Regions from separate parts of the Shewanella septentrionalis genome, predicted to be linked through region 2. Evidence: riboswitches for the same ligand, from Rfam matches in the RefSeq annotation. Region 2 holds a riboswitch; the other holds the start of a gene.

Region 1 (11,059 bases), on a different contig from region 2:
CAGGCTAAACTGTTGTTTCCAGCAAGCGATACTGAGCCCGCTGTGCCCATTGATCATAATGCCTTAGATACGGTTTTAGCTGAGCCAGTGCTCTCGAACGCACAAATGTTGTTAGCGGCAGCGCAATCTACAGTCATAGCAGCACAGCGAATGCCTAACCAAGTGGTGATTTTAGATGCAACCTGGCAGGAGGCGCGTAAGATGCTCCGCCAGAGCCCCTATCTTAAAACGGCTGCACGAGTCAGTTTGCCGCCACTTATGCCTGAATCCGCCTTTATATTGCGGCGTAATCAGCAAGAAGGGGGCTTGTGCACTGCAGAATGTATTATTGCGCTTTGGCGCCAGTGTGGTAGAGCAGAACAAGCGACGCTATTAGCGTCGCTATTTACTGAATTGAATAGCCGTACTTGATTGCGATGTTTGAGAGAGAGTTCGAGGAAGTGCTTAAATAGATAATTAACGACTTTTAGTTTTGACCCACAGATAAATCACCATCTGTTAAGTCATAGTCATTTAAATTAGAGCCAGTTAAATCGCCATCAGTTAAATCATAGCCATTTAAATTAGAGCTAGTTAAATCACCATCAGGTAAATCATAGCCATTTAAATAACAGTCAGATAAATACACAGAAAGTGACTCATGGCACCGCCAAGCACGAACAAATGCCAAATGGCATGGTTAAATGGAATGCGTTTCCCGACGTAGAACACAACACCTAAAGTGTAAAATAATCCGCCTAAGATCAATAGATTAAAACCTAACTCCGACATGGCCGCCGTTAAATCGCCCATCACAGTGACACATAGCCAGCCCATGGCGAGATACAAGACTAAGCTTAACTTTTTGAATTTGTGAATAAATAGCGTTTTAAATAAGATCCCACCAATCGCAAGCGACCAAATCGCTGTTAAAATCACTATCGATTGCGTCCCCTGTAGGCTTATCAGCATCAAAGGTGTGTAAGTTCCTGCAATCAAGCAGTAAATTGCGCAGTGATCGGCGATCTTAAGTTTATGTTTCCAGCCTGAATGGCTAACGCTGTGGTATAAGGTCGAGCATAGAAAAAGCACTATGATGCTCGCACCATAAATGGCAACGCCTGTTAGTTGAATTGTCGTTAGATGATCTTGCCCTTTGAGTAACATCAGTACTAATGCCACTATGCCTGCGATGACGCCTAAGCCATGGGATACGCTATTAGCGATCTCTTCTTTAATACTATACGGCCCAGACTTAGCAGGGATTTTAGCTGGGTTTTGTTGTTCGATAACACTTTGACTCGACATGGTAGATACACACTCGCAAACGATAATGGCTAAGTCTATCAGTTAGGAAAATAAATCACCATATTTAAGCGTACACTTGTAAGCTTAAGTGTGTGGCTGGCTTCTATTGTTTTCGCCCTTTAGATTTTTAACGCCGTCTTGTATTCCCGTCAGCGTATCGCATTGATGATGTTATCCGCTTTAAGACGTAAGAGTTAGCAAGCATTTTCCCATCAATTTAGCGCGATTGTGATCTCAATTCCCAGCCTTATTTGTCTCGACTGACAAGTGTCTTACTAAGCATTAGCGTAAGCACTGCGCTTGTAACGTGTTGCATTCGCGTTGAACTTTACCCTGTTTGCCTCCTCTAATCTGCGTTGAGCACTCGCAAGTAAATGCAATCATTGGATAATTCTCTTTCAATATTCAGCAACTCGATATTGGATTGATATTGGATTTGAGTGTAATTGTTCCACGTTAAGCATCATCGAAATCAATTGAGACTACACAAAACCTAAGGATGGATTTTGCCTTTTCAACGTCAACCCAAAGCCGTGCCTTTATTGACAGTATCTCCTACAGCAATAGCGATTGGAGATGATACTGATAGTGCTTTGCTTTTTTCGGTCACATCGCCAGAAGGCGAGACTTTTATTGCATTTGATCATCACTTCGTTGATCTAGATGCTGCTCAAACGCCAGTTTTTACCACTGCTGCCGAGCCGTCAGCGTTCAATCGCGGTGCAGGCCGTTTAGTCACTGAGCATGACACTCAAGCTATAGACCAAGAGCAAGCCCAAGATTTAGTACTGCAAGAAATCCATGCTGAACATCAAGATCAACATCAAGATAAATTGGTTGCTGAATCTGAATCCAAACCTGAACTGCCTAGGACAATACAAACCCGTGCTCAAGGATTGGGGTTACGTACTCGTCAGCCGTATTTCAAAGGATTAAGTCTGTTATTTTTTGTGCTCTTAGTGCATGCGTGTTTATTTTTACTTATCTGTATTTTGTGGCGCCCACAGTTAAATCCCTTTGGATTAACAGAAACTGAAAGCCGGGGCCCTAAAGTGACGGCGCTCAAAGCTTACTTTATTTATGCTCCCGCAGTAGAGAAGGCTGAAAGCGCTGCGCTAGAAACAGAGAGCAAGGCCGAGGATAAGACTGAGATGACAAGTTCTGTTACGCCTACAATTGTTCCCACGCCTGCAACTCAAGTTAAGCCTATGCCAATATTTGAAAAGGTCGTGCCTGAAAAAGTAGATCAGGGAAAAGTGAAGCCAGATACGGTTAAACCGGACATCACTCAATCAAGCCAATCTCAATCAAGTGCCCAAAGTGAAGTACAGTCCGCGGAAGTGACGGCAAAAAAACCAACTAATACGCTTGATACCACAGAAATAAAGCCGCAGCTTGGCACTAAGAGTTCGCCCGCAGCAGAAGGTGAGAGCACAATAGCGACAAGCTCAAGCATGAGTTTATTCACCCAGCAATATTTTGAACGTCAGCGCGAGCAAGCGCTCGATGATCTCGTCATTGAACAGGCCGATAAATTCACCCGGAAATCGAATATGAGTGAAATGAGCCCTGAGATGGAAGTGTTATTTGTCCCTAACGCCGATGATTTCGGTGGCACAACGAGTCTAGATTTACCCTTAGACCCAAATCGTATTGTGCGTATAGGGGATACTTGTTATCGCGTCGTCCGTCTGGGGACACAAATTAATCCTAACGCCGAAAATTTAGGTTTTCCCATTAACTGCAGTGGCAAAAAAATCAATCAAGCTATTGATGATGCCATTCAATCTCGATTAAATAAAATGATGCTCAAACCCCATAAATAGTGACTTTCTTTTATGATCTATTTTCATGCTAATTATAGATTTTTTAGTTTAATTTAATTTAATCAATTAAAAACAATAAATTATGAATCTTTATTTTGGATTGGTAGTTAAGGTTTTTAATTGCTTTTTTCCTTGTTTGTTGCTGCCGCTTCTGTCTATACTGCGCACTCATCTTGTCGGAGTGCCTCTTGGCTGAGACCGTTTATTCGGGATCCGTTGAACCTGATCAGGTTAAAACCTGCGAAGGAAACAAGCGTAATAACACACATTAAATCGCAAAAATAGACGGCTTGAACACCTGTTTACTCAGCAGTGTTTTAAGCCTTAATGTTTAGATTTAATTGTTATTGAGCAGGGTAACTCAATTTTTGAAGCCAGTGTTGGCCACAAAAGTTGATTGCCATGTCCAGCTATCAACAACTCAATTCTCCAGACAAGCAACTCCATTTTTTAACGTGAGATTGCTTATGTCCAGTTCAAACCAAAACCCAGCTGTAGCTGCCAATGCGACAGAAATCACAGCGCCAGAATCGACAATCCCTAATAAATCGACAATGCCTAATAAATCGGCTGAGTCTAGTCAATCAATCGTGCCTAAGGCGCCGAGTCGCCGCGAAACCCGCGCGCAGGCCCAAGCCTTTATCGATACGTTAGCGCCACTGCAACATCCTAATTCACAAAAGATTTATCTCGAAGGTTCAAGTGCCGATATTCGCGTTGGCATGCGACACATTCTGCAGACTGACACGCTGGTGGGCGGAACAGATGATGCGCCTATCATGGAGAAAAATCCGCCAATCCGAGTGTACGATTGCGCCGGACCTTATTCCGATCCTGAGGCCGACATCAATGTGCGTCTAGGCCTTGGTAAATTAAGACAAAACTGGATCCTAGCCCGCAACGATACAGAGCAATTACCCTGTGCGACCTCAGACTTTACCCAACAAAGACTCGCCGATGATGGTTTAGACCATCTGCGTTTTGAGGCAGGCTCGAGTGCCATTGTCCGCCCACGCAGAGCGCTGCAGGGCAAGCGAGTCAGTCAATTACACTATGCCCGTCAAGGGATTATCACTCCCGAAATGGAATATGTGGCGATCCGCGAGAACATGGCACTTGCCGAAGTACAGGATGAAATCCTCAATCGTAAAGCCAAGGGCGAAGCTTTTGGTGCCTTAGTCGGCGAACCGATTACCGCCGAATTTGTCCGCGCTGAAGTCGCCCGTGGCCGCGCGATTATTCCGCTGAATATTAACCATCCCGAAGCCGAACCTATGATCATAGGGCGTAATTTTCTGGTGAAAGTGAACGCCAATATTGGTAATTCTGCGGTGACGTCATCCATCGAGGAAGAAGTGGAAAAGCTCGTCTGGTCAACCCGTTGGGGTGCAGATACGGTAATGGATTTATCCACGGGTCGTTATATCCACGAGACCCGCGAATGGATCATCCGCAACTCGCCAGTGCCCATTGGCACAGTGCCGATTTATCAAGCGCTGGAGAAAGTGAACGGCGTGGCAGAAGATTTAACCTGGGAAGTGTTCCGCGATACCTTGATTGAACAAGCGGAGCAAGGTGTTGATTACTTTACGATTCATGCTGGTGTGTTACTTCGTTATGTACCGATGACGGCTAAACGCGTTACCGGGATCGTTTCCCGCGGCGGTTCAATCATGGCCAAATGGTGCCTGAGTCACCACAAGGAAAACTTCCTCTATAGCCATTTTCGTGAGATCTGTGAGCTTTGCGTCGCCTACGATGTATCCCTGTCTTTAGGTGATGGTATGCGTCCAGGCTCAATTGCCGACGCCAATGATGCTGCCCAGTTTGCAGAGCTTGAAACCTTAGGTGAGCTAGTCAAAATCGCGTGGGAATACGATGTACAAACCATTATCGAAGGGCCGGGACATATCCCGATGCAGCTCATTAAAGAGAACATGGACAAGCAGTTAGCTCACTGCGATGAAGCACCGTTTTACACCCTTGGCCCGCAAATCACCGATATCGCACCTGGGTATGATCATTTCACCTCCGGCATAGGCGCGGCCATGATTGCTTGGTACGGCTGCGCTATGTTGTGTTATGTCACGCCAAAAGAACACTTAGGATTACCGAATAAACAAGATGTTAAGCAAGGTTTGATTGCTTATAAGATTGCCGCCCACGCCGCCGATGTGGCGAAAGGTCATCCAAGTGCGCAAATTCGTGATAATGCGCTGGCAAAGGCGCGGTTTGAATTCCGCTGGGAAGATCAATATAACTTAGGACTCGATCCTGAAACCGCACGTGCTTATCACGATGAATCCTTACCGCAGGAATCCGCTAAAGTCGCGCATTTTTGCTCTATGTGCGGCCCTAAATTTTGTTCGATGAAAATCACCCAAGATGTGCGCGCCTATGCCGCTGGCTTAGAGGCGGCACAAGCGAAGGCGGAGCAAGTTGAAGCGGCAGCCCAAGCCATGCAAGTCACAATCAAGACGCCGCAGGAGTTGGAAGCGGCAATGGCGCTAAAATCGGCACAATTTGCTGCCTCGGGCGCCGAGATCTATCACGTGAAAGACAAGCTTGTCGCCGAAGCTGAGGAAGCCTAATTATGTTGGGTATTCATGGGGATAATGCGCCCATGAATACCGAGCGTCCCGCGTTTGTTTGGACCATAGCTGGTTCAGACAGTGGCGGCGGTGCCGGTATTCAGGCGGACTTAGCGACAATTCAAGATTTGGGCTGTCACGGTTGCAGTGTGGTCACCACAGTGACGGCGCAAAGTTCTGTGACGGTCACTTTAGTCGAGCCCGTATCAGCGGCGATGTTAATGGCTCAGCTGACGACTTTACTTTCCGACTTACCACCCAAAGCAATTAAAATCGGCTTACTGGCAGATCAAACTCAAGTGGCATTGCTGGCAGATTGGATCGCGAGTTTTAAAATCCACTATCCATCTGTGCCTGTGATTGTCGATCCTGTGATGGTCGCCAGTTGTGGCGATGCATTAGCAGTCGATAACTGTCAGGATATAAAAAGTGCGGCTAAATCAGCCTTAGATTTTAGGCCTTTCAAAGGTTTAATCGAACTTATCACGCCCAATGTGCTTGAACTTGGGCGATTAACTCACAGTGATGTTTCAACGAAAGCGCAATTCGCTGCTGCTGCACTGGCTTTATCTCAGAGTCTTGATTGCAGTGTGCTCGCCAAAGGGGGCGATGTAAGCTTTGGCAGCTCTGACATTCTTGCTGATACTCATGCTCAAACTCACGCTAACGCTCTTGATACCGCTTACAAGAGTAATGGCTGGGATCTTGAGCTTGCCGAGGATTATCTAGTTTGTCGTCAAGTGCGCGCGAGCTCTGAGCTGCATCAAAATGGGCGCTTCTGGTTAGCCAGCCAACGGGTTAATACCCGCCATAATCATGGGAGCGGCTGCACTTTGTCATCGGCCATTGCCGCTGTGTTAGCGCAGGGTTTTGTATTGCAAGATGCGGTGGTGGTTGCCAAAGCCTATGTGAGTCAAGGCTTAAGCGCGGCGATTGGTTTAGGGCAAGGTCCAGGGCCGTTGGCCCGTACGGGTTGGCCTAATAACTTGTCCCGCTATGCCAAGATAAATCTGTGTGATGGCAATTTTATTCGTCATCACCTCAATCGACATCTTGATGTTAGAAGTGATTTAGTTGCAACAGTTTTATCCGCAACAGCTCAGGCAACCGCTCAGGTAAGAATAGCCTCGACGCCACCTCAAAATATTTTATCCCACTGTTTTAAAGTGCTCGATGCCGATCTTGGTGTTTACCCCGTAGTGAATGACTTAACCATGCTGGAAAGTTTGTTAGCTGCGGGCGTTAAAACCGTGCAGTTACGGATCAAAACTGACATCAGCGAGTTAACTAGTTCAGCGCCAGTCGAATTTGATTTAGGCAAGTCTGCGCTAGATAGATGTGAGTCAGGCAAATCTAAGTCAGGTGAACCTGAGTTAATTGGCTCCGAATTAGAAGCACAAATTCAAACAGCCATTGCCTTAGGCAAGCATTTTAATGCACAGCTTTTTATTAATGATCACTGGCAGTTAGCGATAAAATACCATGCCTTCGGGGTACATTTAGGCCAAGAAGATCTCGCCGTTACTGACTTAGCGGCCATTCAAGCCGCGGGGCTCGCGCTAGGCATATCGAGCCACAGTTATTTCGAGTTGCTATTGGCGCACCAATACTCGCCATCCTACATAGCGCTTGGGCATATATTCCCAACCACGACGAAGCAAATGCCTTCGGCGCCCCAAGGGCTTGCAAAACTTAAACGCTATGTCGCACTGTTCCAAGACCATTATCCCTTGGTCGCTATTGGCGGCATCGACTTAGATAATTTAGCAAAGGTGAAAGCCACTGGTGTGGCCAATATTGCTGTGGTGCGGGCAATAACCGAGGCTCAGGATCCAGTCGCGGCGTTTGCAGTGCTTAGCCAAGCTTGGGAGCCATATTTGGGTGCTAAGTGCATGCCAAATATGAGCACAAATAAACCGCTTTATCATGGCGAGACGGTCAGTGGCAAAACACTTAGCGATGCCGATTTTATGCTTTATTCCCGGCAAGTCTTACTTCCAGAAGTGGGTGAGGCAGGGCAATTACAACTGGCCGATGCCAACGTTGTTATTGTAGGGCTTGGCGGCTTAGGCCAATTGGCGGCGCAGTATCTGGCTCGCGCAGGTATTGGTTGCTTGACCTTAATCGACATGGATAAGGTTGAAATATCAAATCTGCCAAGACAATTATTATTCAGCGATGGCGATATCGGGCTCAATAAGGCGCGAGTTGCCAAGCAAAAGCTCAATGACTTAGCGCCGCAGTGCACTGTGACTGCCCATGAAACAGCATTTAATACAGAAACTGCGGCTCATCACTTCGCTGATATTCTAGAGGCGAAACAACAGGGTAAAAGAATACTTGTGCTTGACTGCACCGATAATTTTGCGACTCGCCAAGCCATTAATCGCAGCTGTATCGAAGCGGCTTTACCTTTAGTCAGCGCGTCAATCGCAGCATTTAGCGGCCAATTGTTCGCGGTCGACCAAATGCTGTTCCCCTCTGGTGGTTGTTATCACTGTATTTTCCCCGCACAGACGAGAGTGTCGCAGAGCTGCAGTACCCAAGGCGTACTCGGGCCGAGCGTGGGCGTGATGGCGTCAATGCAATCTTTGGTGGCCATGAAACTCTTGCTGAATATGGATAGATGTGATGAATCGAAAAGTGCCTTGTTGGGGCGTTTTTGGCGCTTCGACGCTAAATCACTTTCATGGACAGCGGCGACATTAACGCGGGATCCCCATTGTGACGTATGTGGTCCAAAAGAGGTTTGTTTATCATCCGATAAGCCCAGCAAAATATAAAGTATGGAGGTTTGATATGATTTTAATTCACATAAATAATGTCCCGCAGCCATTAACGGAACCGACTTCACTCGCGGCGGTGATCCTCGCGCAAGATATAGCCCTCGATTCGGTCGCTATCGTGTTGAATGCAGAGGTGGTTCCGCGTAATCGCTGGCAATCGATTCTCTGCCAACATGAAGATAAATTGGAACTTTTTTCAGCTGTAGCGGGAGGCTAGTATGTTAACGATTGCCGATGTGGAGTTTGAATCACGGTTATTTACCGGAACGGGAAAATTCAGCAATAGCCAAGTGATGCTTGAGGCGATAACGGCTTCAAAATCTCAGTTAGTGACAGTTGCGATGAAAAGAATTGATTTTAGAATGGGGCTTGATGATTTACTCACGCCGTTACGTCAAGCGGGTGTCCGGCTATTGCCTAACACTTCGGGGGCGAGAAACGCCAAGGAAGCAGTGTTTGCGGCTGAGCTTGCCCGTGAAATGCTGGGAACTCATTGGATTAAGCTCGAAATCCACCCAGATCCTAAGTACCTAATGCCCGATGCGATTGAAACCTTAGAGGCGGCTAGAATCCTCTGTGAGAAAGGCTTTATCGTATTGCCTTACGTGCATGCCGATCCTGTGCTGTGCCGTCGTTTAGCAGAAGTGGGCTGCGCCGCGGTTATGCCACTGGCGAGTCCGATTGGCAGTAATCAGGGTTTAGTCACTGAAAGCTTTTTAAAAATCATCATAGAGCAGGCGCGGGTGCCAGTGGTGATCGATGCCGGTATTGGCGCGCCTTCACAGGCTGCGCGGGCAATGGAGCTGGGCGCCGATGCGGTGCTCGTTAACACCGCCATCGCTAGCAGTGCGTCGCCGATAGTGATGGCCGAGTGCTTTAAAGAGGCGGTGCAATGCGGTAGACGGGCCTTTGAAGCTGGGCTTGGCCGAGTACAAACGGGCGCGGTACATACCAGTCCTCTGACGGGATTTTTAAACCAATGAGTTTTGTAGCGGAATTTGCCAAGATCCCACGGGATAAACTGTTACTCGATTTGTATTCTTGCACTGCCCAGGATGTTGAGCGGGCGTTAGTGAGTCCAGCAGGGGATTTACGTAGCTTACTGGCCTTGTTATCACCTGCGGCTGAACCTTATATAGAAACCATGGCACAACGTTCAGCGGCGCTTACGCGGCAGCGATTTGGCGCGAATCTGGGTATGTATTTACCGCTATACGTCTCGAATCTGTGCGCTAATGATTGTGATTACTGTGGCTTTAGCATGAGTAACAAACTCAAACGCAAGACCTTGAATGAGCTGGAGTTGATGGCCGAAATGGCCATTATCAAAGATAGGGGCTTCGATTCTGTTTTGCTGGTGTCGGGTGAGCATGAAACTAAGGTCGGCATCGATTATTTCAAGCAAATGTTGCCGCTGGTAAAGCAGCAATTTAGCCATTTGGCGATGGAGGTCCAGCCCATGAGTGAGGACCATTATCGCCAGTTAGTCGCGCTAGGTTTAGATGCTGTGATGATTTATCAGGAGACCTATCAGCCCGAAACTTATGCTCGTCACCATTCTCGAGGTAAAAAAATGGATTTTGCCTATCGTTTAGCAACACCGGACAGAGTTGCGGCGGCGGGCGTCGATAAAATTGGTCTTGGGGTTTTATTAGGGCTGGATGATTGGCGTTTAGATGCGTTAATGATGGGATATCATCTCGACTATTTAGAGCGACGCTATTGGCGCACCCGCTTTAGTATTTCGCTACCAAGGTTACGACCTTGTACTGGCGGGATCACCCCAAAAGTCATGCTATCGGATCTAGGTTTAGTGCAAATGATTTGTGCATTTAGACTTTTTAATCAACAGCTTGATATCAGCATGTCGACAAGAGAAAGTCCTGAGCTGAGGGATAATCTTTTGCCACTTGGGATCACTCAAATCAGTGCGGGCAGTTCGACACAACCGGGAGGCTATCAAGCGCCTGACAGTCAACTCGATCAATTTGAGATAAGCGATGATCGCAGTGTCGAGCAAGTTATCGAACAGATGCAACGGCAGGGTTTTAATCCCGTATTTAAGGATTGGGAAGCTAATTGGATCACAGGATAAATCTGGCCGTAAATAAATGCTGAGAATGCGGATAAAATCTGTACTTTTGCACGTTACTGGTCAATAATTGACCCATTAATCACAGCATGCAGGAATACCGTTATGCAAATCCAATCTGCTTATTCATCCGGTCTGCAAGGCTTGCAAAGTGCTCAATCTGGGCTTACTCAAGCAACAATAGATGTGGCTAAACCTACACAGACGCAAAGTGCGACTCCGGCTGAGCCTGCTAGAGATGTTGCCCAGCCCGATAAAACCTCGGCACTATTGGCGGCAAATGAGTCATTAAGACAAGGTGAAGCCTCTACAGAGGTGATTGAAACTGATTCAGAAACGATAGGTTCGATCATTAACATTAAGGTGTAAACATCATGTCAGTAGTGGCGCTATCACCTCAGGTTGGAGCGCCATCCTCTTCATTTTCGGCACATGATAAGACGCTAAGCACTGATTTAAGCCAAAGTCACAGTCAAA
Region 2 (11,059 bases):
TCCAATAAAAGGGCTACGCTTTTGCTGTACTCAAGGGCTCAAGGAGGGATTAAATGAGCCTGATTTTCGAGGGGCGTCGATACGAGATATGATTGCCATATCTCAACAGTAAATTTTGCAGAATTCTAGAGTAAAGAACGCCGAATTACAATAAAATAAAAATCAATATAAACAACATCTTAAATTCAACCAAACAGTTCGACTGGCTCATCATCTGGGCTAAGCTGCACACACTGCTCAAACTGTAATCCCAGTTTGTTCAGCAATGCCTTTGACGCGCCATTATGGGCGCTCACAATCGCCACAATACGCTCGATACCTAAACTTTTGCCTAAATCAAAAGCGGCTTTAGCGGCTTCGAATGCGTAACCCTTACCCCAATATTGCGGCAAAAATGCATAGCCTATGTCGACATTATCAAGCGTCGGCCGTTTGATTAAACCGCAAATTCCTATGGTGAATCCGTTCTCCGCGAGCACCACTGCATAAAAGCCAAAACCACATTCGGCATAACTTTTCATTGGTCCATTGAGGATATAATCCTTGGCCTGCACAAGCGTGCGTACTCCCCTGTCCCCTATATTATCAATAAAGCCTTGGCTATTGAGCAACACTAACATAAATGAAGCATCGGCTGGGGTTAACTGCCGCAGGATTAATCTAGGAGTAAGCGCAACTTGCATAGGATTTCTCCACTAGAAATAGACAATGTTTATAAAAATATAGTCATAAGCTTTTTCATAAATAACGGACGTATTGGCTGCCGTCCTTTTGCGGTTTTTGGGGTGCCACAACCGCTGGCGTACCGACATACAAAAAGCCGACAATTTGATCGTGTGGTTCAAGGCCTAATGCGGCATTCACATTAGCATCGAAGGCAAAATCGCCCGTGCGCCATACAGCGCCTATGCCTAAGGCAAAAGCCGCTTGTTGCATCGCCATCGTTGCGCAGCCCGCTGCAATTTGTTGTTCAAGTACAGGCACTTTAGGGTGTTGCTGCGTTTTTGCAACGACAGTGATCACCATAGGCGCACGCATTGGCATACCCTTGGCTTTATTAACGAAATCCTCGTCGGCGCCGCTGGCTTTAGCCGCCTCAACAAAGATATCGGCTAAGGTGTTTAACCCTTGATCTGTGGCAATAATAAATTCCCATGGGGCTAATGCACCATGATCTGGCACACGAATGGCAGCATCTAAGATGATTTTTAATTGACTCGCATCGGGAGCGGGAGCGATTAATCGCGGGGTCGATTGACGGGTGAGCAAAAGTTCAATAGCGTCCAAGTTCTTATCCTAGTTCGATATAAATTGCGTTCAAGCATAGCAAATTGCAGGCAAAGAGGCATAAAAAAATCCCACCGCATGGATGGGATTTAACGCTTTGATTGCGCTTGAAAATCCAGAGCTCTTTATAAAATGCTTACTTAACCCCGCAACGCTTAGCGATGAAATAATCTAGGCTAGTGTAACGGCCGCCGCCTAAGGTAAAGAGTGCCAACAACATAATGAAATAAGTGGCCGCAAACTCAATACCATTATTAAGCACAGCTAAGTTACCTGAGCTGGTCAGCCAGTCGTAATTACCATGCTCCTGCAATATTTCTTTAGCTTTCGCCAGTTTATCCCCTGCTTCAAGCACTCTGTCGTTGGCAAGCCAAGAACTGCCATCGGCAATCGCTAACCAGCCATTTGGCCAATGCACTGTCAATGCGGCGACCAACATAGTGACCATCAAAGGGATAGATATCAGCCGAGTCGCAAGCCCAAGCAGTAATAAGATAGCGCCAAAGAACTCGGTTCCCGCCGCCAACCCTGCCATTACCGCCGGCATTGGCAGGCCTAAACCCCAATCGGGATTGGCAAACCAAGCCACCGTATCGTCAAAGTGGGCGAGCTTGTTATAACCGGCTTGCATCAACACGGGCGCAAGGTAAGTCCTGAGGGCTAATGGTGCTAAACCATCGAAATAGCGACTCATATTGAGCAATTTTTGGTAACGGGATGCAAGTGGCATAGTGTCTCTCTTTGACTGATGAATTGGCTTGCAGGAATAGACCCTAGCAAGCCCATAAATCTTTCATGGCCTAGGCTTTTTTTGCACTTGCCTCTTTTTCAATGGCTTCTTGATTAAGCTCGGTGAGATCTTGAATGAGTCCGCCCAACTTTTTATAAAAGTGCTTCGACTGCTTCTCCGAGAGGCTCGCGTTCATCGCTAGCAGTAAGGTTCCAAATGCCTCAGTATTTTTACGCAAAAACACTTTATGTTGTTCAGACTTAAGCTCATCGGGCTGCGTCATTAGCAAGGTCAAACGCTCGGTTAATAGCGCTTTATCGGCGCGCTGGCCAAGGGCGACCTCAAACTGACGTAACCATTCGTGGCGATACTCGAGCCACATATCTAAGGTGGATAAACGCTGTTGATTATACTGATGAATAAGCTCTTTTTGTTCAGCACTCACACTGCCAAGCCAGTCATCAAATTGTTCTTGAAGGTTTTCATCGGCCTCTTTTTGTAACTGCGTTGGGGTTTTACCGGCAAACTCTTTGACAAGCTCCTGCTCATCTTCCCGTAATTTGGCGAGGATTTGCTTCACCTGTGCATCGGACAAGGACATTATGATGGGCAGTAATTCTGGCAAGGCAAACTCAAACAAACGAAACCAATGCCGCTTAGCAATCTCCACATGCTCGGCCCATAACACTGGCGTTAAGGTATTGGTTTTGATGAGGCTTTCGACTTCGGTTAGTTGCACCACATAGTGGGACAATTCTTTGGATTGGTGCCACAGGACAAATTTTTCAATGAGGGCATCGAATGCCTTTTGCTGCGATTTATCTAAAGTAACGTAATCCTCTTGCTCCCAACCGATGGCCCAATCGAGGAAATGGTAACTGAATTTAGTCGAACAGGCGCTTAAGCCTAAGAGACACACAAGTAGCATCACGCCTTTTTTCATTCTGAATCATCCATCCTAGAACTGTTGCTAATATGACGCTTGAGCCTATATAAAGTTGCCTCTTATATCAAACAAGTTTGTCTAATAAAGGTTTTCAATATGTTAATACTTTGCCTGTTTTATGATTAAAAAATCGAGCAGCCATCCTCATGATGCTTGGGTGATGAGCGGCCAAAAACAATCAAACCATGCCAGATAGTCGGCGCTACGACTGGGCTCCGTTTGCGCCGCCATCAATAATGCCCAGTAACAGGCAAATACCCAGTACATGTCAATGGCGGCGGGCACGGCCTCTGCGGCGTTTATTGAAACATAAGGGTGTTCACTCAGATACTGCGTCACTAACTCGTTTTGCTGGGCAGGCGTTAACGCATGGGTCGCTAACACTACGGCTAACTCACACAGGGGATGCGACGCCGTCGCATACTCAAAATCGATACAATACAAACGATTATTTTTGAGTAGCAAGTTGTGGGGATTAAGATCGCGATGACAAAACTGCGGTTTAATTAAACAAGCCGCTAAGTTATCGCACCAATCTTTGATGGCGATTTGGATGTTAAGCAGTTTAGCCACACGCTCATTCCAATTGTGCATTGTGGTAAGAGATGCCTGATAAGCAAGCATCTGCTGGTGATATTCCTGCCATTGTTCAGTGATACTAATGGCATAAGGACCTGTGGGCAGTTCCCGCAATTGCAGCAATAATTCCAGCAGTAAGCGCGCAGTTGAGTTGGGATGCTTATCTTGCTGTATTGGCATCAACCTAGGCTCAGGACTTAAACAAGCTTGTTGTGAATCGCCGTGATGTAAAATGCCCAAAGACGACTGTCCCAACATAAAATCAGCGGCACTGGTTTGGCGCTCTAATGCTGGCCAATGGATGAAGCGTTTACATTGAAAGCGTTCGCTATCAATCACATTGTGTTCAATTGCCGCACACTCTGCTGCGCTCGCTACTGCACTTTCGATAAAGTCATTCTCAATAAGGTCACTCTTAATAAAGTCACCCTCGATAAAGTCACTCTCAATAAGGTCACTTTCAATAAAATCGCTGAGATAATAGCGCTCATCTTCACTCACCCACAGCAGTTCAGGGGCAAGTTTAGCTTGGGCGAGTTGTTGCCAGTAAAAACGCTCCTGCTCGCGGGTGCAAAAACTGTCCGCCGCATTGGCATTGCCCCGCAGCACATAACACCCTGTTGGCGTAGTGATCTTATAATTATGATTACTCAAGCCGCCCGAAAGCTCGCAAATACTCTGCACTTGCTCAAGCCCAGCTCGTTTGAGTATGGGCAAGAGTGTATTGAATGATTCGCCCGCTGAGTATGGCTTAGCAGCATTGACATCGAGCATTAACTGAGTAACTTCAAGGCATTGGCCTCACGGGCATCGGCTAACGCAGTGCGCCACAGGAAATACCCTACAACTGCAAGCCCTACATAGAGTACGAATAATAACGAGGTCAACATCAAGCCTTTACTGAGATAAAGGTAAATAGACACTATGTCGATAACGACCCAATAGAGCCAATTCTCAAGTACTTTCTTCGCCACTAAATAGGTCGTCATCACAGCAAAACAGGTCGTGGCCGCATCTAAATAGGGGAACGCGGCTTGGGTATACATCGCCATGCCGTGCCCGACACAAAGCGAAATAACGCCTGTCACCGCGATCAACTTCAAGTGGGTTTTCAACGGCCAAGTGGTCACTTTGACCCCTTGATGTTTATCGCCGCCCTGGGTCCAGAGCCAATATCCATAGAGCGCCATCGCCATATAATAGATATTCAGCACTGACTCCATCAGTAACGACACCTTCCAAAACAACACAGTGTAAATGGCGGTACTGGCAAAGGCCGCCGCCCAGCACCAGACGCTCGCCTTCATCGCCAGCAGTAGATATGCCATGGCTAGCAGTACCGCCAAGGCTTCCCATGCGGTCATCACATGGACTTCACCAAAGGCCGCATTCATACTCTCGACCAAGGTTAACCATAAATCTGTCATTGTGTTGTTCTCACTGCCGATTTATCGCGTATGTGACGCTAAAACATTATTCGCTGTGGGCTAAATTCAACTCACCACCGATAAACTTACACACAAATACTGCCTTGCCCCACTTCTCATGGGCGGCTTGCATCTCGGTCGCCAGCATAGTCATCACATCTAAATAATCACCGCACACTTGGGTTGCCATCGCATTGGTCACGCGCTCGATATTAGGATAGCTATCCACGCGACCAATGAACCACTTAATCGGATCGAGGTAGTTCTCATTGAAGGGATACATGCTAATTTCTGCGGTCAGTTTCATCTTAATTCCTTAAATTTGAGAGAAGCTATAGCCCTTACACCGGACTACAGCTTAGTCATAAGTTAACTCAAATGGCTCATAGTGACCTGAGCCATTACATAAGCTTTTACATAAACTTAACGTTAAAGGTGACGCCAATCTGACGCGGATCACCGTAACGAATATATTGCTTTTCTGCCCAGCCATTATCAGGCTCGTTACCGAAGTAGAAACCGCGCACACCGTATTCTTCATTGAACAAATTACGGCCCCATAAATAAGCCGACCATGCACTCGCCTCATAACCCACGCGGGCATTGACGATAGTGTAGGGTTCAGAACGGGATTCATTGCTGTCTGAATAGTAAAACTCGCTCTTACCGCTTAAGTTTAGGTTAGCAAACCAACCCGAATTGGCACGATAAGTCCCACCAAGGCTGTAGGTAAAGTGTGGTGAATGGGCCAGATCGCGGCCAGTTAAATCCACCTCAGTGCCATATTTGTCCTGATACTGATAATCGCCGTAGGCGGTTTCTAACCAACCTAAGCTTGAGTAAATTTGTAGATTATCCGTGGCATACCAGGTCGCATCTAACTCAGCACCATAGTTATTAGAACTACCAGCGTTTTCGGTGAACAAAATAAAACGCTGTGGTTTATCAGGGTCTTGCTGGGATGCCGCCACCTGTTGATCTTGTCTGTCCATATAGAACAGCGCCAGATTAGTATCGATAAGCCCTGCTAGCCAATGGGATTTAAGGCCGATTTCATAGTTATAAAGCGTCTCAGTACTGAACTCTTTTTTATCGTTCAGTTCGACAGGCAAAGTCATATTAAAACCGCCCGCCTTGTAACCGCGCGCGACACGGACATATGCGTTGTGTGAGTCATTCAGCACTTTACTCACTGCAATATGCCCACCCCACATGGTTTCGCTCGGGTCGAAATTATCGTTATTCGTATCTGAGTAATGGCTATTGCGGCGCTCTAAACGTAAACCTACAGATAAGGCATAATCTGAGCCCAGATCCGTATCGAGCTGACCAAACAAGGCATAGTTCGTCGCTTCATACTCAGAGTCTAAGACTTCATCCGGCCAAGTATTGTATTCAGAATACAATTGGTTATCTTCTTTCAGATTCATGGCGTACACACCAAGCAACCAATCTGTGCTGTCCGCAAAAATTCGGCCCTGCTCAGTAGAACTTAAGCGAAACTCTTGCGACGCGGTTTTACGCTGGCCAGTTTTATCCCAAAAATAATCATATTGGCACGGCGCCAGATTGCCATCGTCATCACTGCATTGCTTAGAAGCCCAATACTCTGGGTTCGACCAATCGCCATCGTAACTGTAATGGTGATCGGTATTCGCAAAAGAGGTTAACGAGGTCAACTCAAAGGTTTCGGCACCAGAATAGGTCGCTTTAAAGCCTGCGCCTGTGGTGCGCTGGCTATCGACACCCGGTTGATCCGATGTCGTCTGGGTCGGTGAATTGGTTAAACTCCACACATCGTAGCCATTATCAAAATCGGCGTGCAGCACAGTTAAATCAAACTGCAAATCGTCAGTCGCATACCAGCGCAGCTTAGCGCGACCGCTGAACTCATCGCGGCCATTGGTATCGTCACGGCCTAAATAGAGGTTGTCGTGGTAGCCATTTTGTTGATGTTGCTGCAGTGACACGCGATAAAGCAGCTTGCCAGAATCCGTTAATGGGCCAGAACTGAAACCGCTAAACGTGCGTAAATCATCATCGCCTAACGAGACTTCGCCGCCATGTTCAAACACATCGGTGGGATCGTTACTTTTCAGATAAATCAGTCCCGCTAAAGCATTGGCGCCATAACGTGTGCCCTGTGGTCCACGCAGCACTTCGACTTGCTGTAGATCGTACATGCTCGACACCATGCCAATACCGGATAAATCGATATCATCAATGATGTAACCCACAGAAGAATTAGGCGCACCTTGGTATTGCTCTTGTTCACCTACACCGCGAATTTGAAAATATTTTGGCCGCGAACTTCCACCTGACCAGTTAAAGTTAGCAATAGAATTAAGCACATCCTCGAAATGCTGCGCGCTTTCATCTTGAATTTTTTGACTGTCGATAACGGTAATACTTGAAGGCATTTTTTCTAAGCTTGAACTGCGAAAATCCGCCGTCACTACCATGACTTCCATCTCAGTGCTGGGGTCGGGTTTATCGATAGCGTCGGTTTGTGCAAATGCAGCAGAGCTCAGCGCGGCAGCAATGGCTAATGCCAGCGGCGCTCGGGTTAAAAACGGGGAATGACGGTTTGACGTTTTACGGTTTGACATAGGACCTCAAATATAATGTTTGAGATCCGGCAACGAATAAGCGATTCAGAAGTGTGCTGTTAATTGGCCCATTCCTACGCCGGTATTAGCCGGATCAGGTTCTAAGGGTTCGTCAGCTGACATCTCAGTTTGCAGTAATCAACGTAAATTCATTCGCTGCAAACACCCCTTGGCGGCGCCTAGTATACATGACGGAAATAAAAAGTGGGCACTCTTATCTCTGCGATTCAATTAAATGTCGCGAAAACCACGGCCCTTCAGTTCGTATGATGAAAATATCTTTAGTAGCCGCCTAAATCCTTTCGTCCATTTGACCGCCTATCATGATAATGCTATAGAAGGTCGCAATTTCGAAAACAGTAAGAGGATCATAGTCGATGCAGCTAAAACCTTTATCGAAAGGACGTTATAGCCAGCGATGGGAGCAAGACTATCCACTTATTGAAGCGGTTGTACTTAGCTGTATCAGCGAAATAAAAATGCTCAAAAAAGGCGCTCACCTCATGACGCAGGGGGAAGCGATGGCATCACTTGTATTGGTGAAGCAAGGTCGCGTATCACTCGGCCATACCGCGAGAAATGGTCGGTGTTTTCAATTAGGTACTATTGATTGTGATTCACAGCTGTTTGGCGAAATGGAGTTCTTCACCCAGTACCACTGTCAACTAGACATTATTGCCAGTGAACCCTTAGAAATCACGTTGATTAGCGCTGAAAAACTGCAACATTACCTCGGTCAACACCCTCAACTCGCGCTATTTTTCGCTAGTGCAATTGCGATTGACTACCAAGACACAGTGGATATTTTTACTCGGCGACTGCTCTATCCCATCAGTTATAACGTGGCATTTGATATTTACCATGAATACTTAAATGACTTGCCCGTAGATGGCTTTAGTAAACGCTATTTAGAGGCTGAACGATTTGGTACTACCGACCGAGTCTACCGTCGGGCACTACAAAATCTTGAGGAACGAGGCTTAATTGAGCGGAAAAAAGATGGCATTCGGATTTGTGATCTCAACGCACTCAAGAAATTTGTTGAAGCAGGCATATAATCGCTTTCAGCATAACCCACACTCGACTTAATTTAACAACCGAGTGTGGGATGGATGCACAGGTAAATTAACTTACCGATGGCGAGTGTTGTTCCATAGCCGATTTCATCCGACTTGAAACGATCAATAACATAAATATCGCTGCGTAAAGCAAAGGAATCACATACATCACTGTTTGTAATCCGATAATACGTTCAAAGAAAGAACTGATGGCTGGGCTAAACATCGCCCCTGCACTTCCGCTAATAAGAATATATGACACATTTTTGCTGCTGGCTTTTTTTACAAAAGACACGCCATAAGCAATAAATGCATTATAAAGCGCGGCACACACAAAACCGTAACCATAGGTTAAATAAGCTATCCAATTAAGATTATTGGTACTGACAATGGCAGAGGTGAGCACCATAGCTAAAGCAATAATACCAACTAAGAAATGGTGAATTTTTATACGAGTCACAATCACAGTCGAAATTAGGGCACCAATTAGCGCAGCGGACCAATACTGGGTAATAATATTACCCGCCTCTTCTAACGGAATATCAAATTTTTGTTTTACAAATAAAGGTGCCCAAGTTAAAAATGTATATAATGCGAGCATCCCTAAAAATAATCCAATACCCCCGCTAATAATTCCAAAATTCCACTCAGATTGTTGCTTATCTTCTGTTGAAGAAGACTGCTCACATATAGAAAAATTAGTGAATAATGTAATAATGACGGTACCTAACGCGACCAAACCTACAGCTAAATAGCTATAACTCCATGATAGTGAGCTTGTTAATGCATAAGTTGTTATCAATGGAAAAATAACACCTGCAATATTAAAAGTCGCATCCTGCACTACTAACATTGTGCTTTGTAATTTCTCTTGCCACACAGACACCACAATCGTACCAGCAATACATAGACCGATACCGCCACAAAAACCAATCAAGGTCATTGCCACCATCACAACTTGTAGGGAATTAGTTAGATGTAAAGCCAGAGCAGAAAGAGCAACCAGACTGTAACTTATCAAGGTCATTCTTTTGATACCCATTTTTTCAATAAAGAAAAATGCTGCAATCGTCCCCGCGAGTGCACCACCATTGAGCAATGAAAAGATTGATGCAACTTCGTTAACATTAGCAGCAAATTTCTCAGCTATGGGTTCAATCAACATCCCAAATTGGGTCGCAAAGCCCGCCATAATAAAATTGGCGAGAAAACTGATGGCTGTTAAAGTAATTTTATTATTCATTATGTCATTCCATAAGTGAAATGCTAAGGGTTCAAAGGATGGCTTTAAACCTAATTGAGGGCGGTTTCTAACGCGAGCTCGATCATATTATTAAAAGAGAGTTGGCGTTCTTCGGCCGTTGTTTCTTCACCGGTTAAACAATGATCCGATACCGTTAAAATGGCTAATGATTCGATACCTTGTTGGTGTGACAATCCATAAAGCCCCGCCACTTCCATATCAATACCTAATACCCCAAAACGCTCAAGTGCGGGGATCATATCTTCATCGGGATCGTAATAAAGATCACCACTAAAGATATTGCCAACTTTTACACTAATACCTTTCTCATTCGCTGTTGTATAGGCTTTATGCAATAAAGAAAAGGTCGCAGAAGTTGCCATTTGGTAGCCGCTACTACGCTTAGCGTTAGTAGGTGAATCCGTACCTGCGGCTTGGGCTAAAATAACATCTCGCATTTGTACATGTTTTTGTGTTGCACCTAAACTGCCAATACGAATAATGCGTTTCACGCCAAAATAATTAATCAGCTCATGGCCATAGAGCACCATAGATGAAATACCCATACCATGCCCCATAACGGAAATGCGTTGTCCTTGGTAAAAGCCCGTGTAACCAAGCATATTGCGAACATTCGTGACTTCTACGGCATCGGTGAGATAGGTTTCAGCGATATATTTAGCACGTAGTGGATCACCCGGCATAATAACAGTTTCAGCAAAATCAGTAGGTTGAGCATTAATATGAGCAGTCATCTTTCTATCCTCATGTGGTAATATGCTGATAGTAGTGCTCAATCACTAAATGTATTTAGGACTAAAGTCCGGTTCTAGCCCTGCAGTAAGTTTTTTTACTCAACAATGAGTAATTAATCGCATATTTCAACATGATAAGGCTGAATTAATAAAGATAAAAAATGAGAAAAGGTTGTTGAAAAATTAATCAATACGGATAAAAATGGCTTACCCCAGAGAGAAGTAAGCCATTATAACAATCACTTTATATCAAAAAATAATTTATAAACTAAACAAAGGTAAACTCAGGCTTAGTTCGAAAAGGTTTCGCGCACGTACACATCAAATTTAACCACTTGAGCATTAGGTGCCACGGCGGAGACTTGCAATTGTTGCTTGCCGTGTAATTTGACCGATTTCCAGCTGGTTGCCTCATCTTCTATGGT

What was found. Region 2 has a riboswitch for thiamine pyrophosphate ahead of NE536_RS13680 (TonB-dependent receptor). Riboswitches for the same ligand answer to the same signal wherever they lie in the genome.
Region 1: it holds a riboswitch for thiamine pyrophosphate, as region 2 does, so the genes downstream of both, thiC (phosphomethylpyrimidine synthase ThiC) here and NE536_RS13680 (TonB-dependent receptor) in region 2, are expected to answer to the same signal.

What each region holds. Positions count from the first base shown of each region.
Region 1 covers NZ_JAMTCC010000014.1:107,571-118,629, forward strand. The annotation lists gene NE536_RS10170 (tRNA-uridine aminocarboxypropyltransferase) at 1-411, shown strand, start outside; gene NE536_RS10175 (pentapeptide repeat-containing protein) at 467-628, opposite strand; gene trhA (PAQR family membrane homeostasis protein TrhA) at 604-1,287, opposite strand; gene NE536_RS10185 (hypothetical protein) at 1,794-3,113, shown strand; TPP riboswitch at 3,281-3,379, shown strand; gene thiC (phosphomethylpyrimidine synthase ThiC) at 3,581-5,704, shown strand; gene NE536_RS10195 (ThiF family adenylyltransferase) at 5,707-8,487, shown strand; gene thiS (sulfur carrier protein ThiS) at 8,504-8,707, shown strand; gene NE536_RS10205 (thiazole synthase) at 8,709-9,473, shown strand; gene thiH (2-iminoacetate synthase ThiH) at 9,470-10,585, shown strand; gene NE536_RS10215 (hypothetical protein) at 10,688-10,951, shown strand; gene NE536_RS10220 (putative metalloprotease CJM1_0395 family protein) at 10,957-11,059, shown strand, end outside.
Region 2 covers NZ_JAMTCC010000022.1:41,419-52,477, forward strand. The annotation lists gene NE536_RS13645 (GNAT family N-acetyltransferase) at 186-683, opposite strand; gene NE536_RS13650 (NAD(P)H nitroreductase) at 739-1,287, opposite strand; gene NE536_RS13655 (HvfX family Cu-binding RiPP maturation protein) at 1,424-2,017, opposite strand; gene NE536_RS13660 (DUF6279 family lipoprotein) at 2,088-2,960, opposite strand; gene NE536_RS13665 (aminoglycoside phosphotransferase family protein) at 3,108-4,316, opposite strand; gene pnuC (nicotinamide riboside transporter PnuC) at 4,316-4,969, opposite strand; gene NE536_RS13675 (hypothetical protein) at 5,016-5,276, opposite strand; gene NE536_RS13680 (TonB-dependent receptor) at 5,383-7,578, opposite strand; TPP riboswitch at 7,633-7,758, opposite strand; gene NE536_RS13685 (Crp/Fnr family transcriptional regulator) at 7,956-8,636, shown strand; gene tsgA (MFS transporter TsgA) at 8,704-9,879, opposite strand; gene deoD (purine-nucleoside phosphorylase) at 9,930-10,634, opposite strand; gene NE536_RS13700 (YcfL family putative periplasmic lipoprotein) at 10,925-11,059, opposite strand, start outside.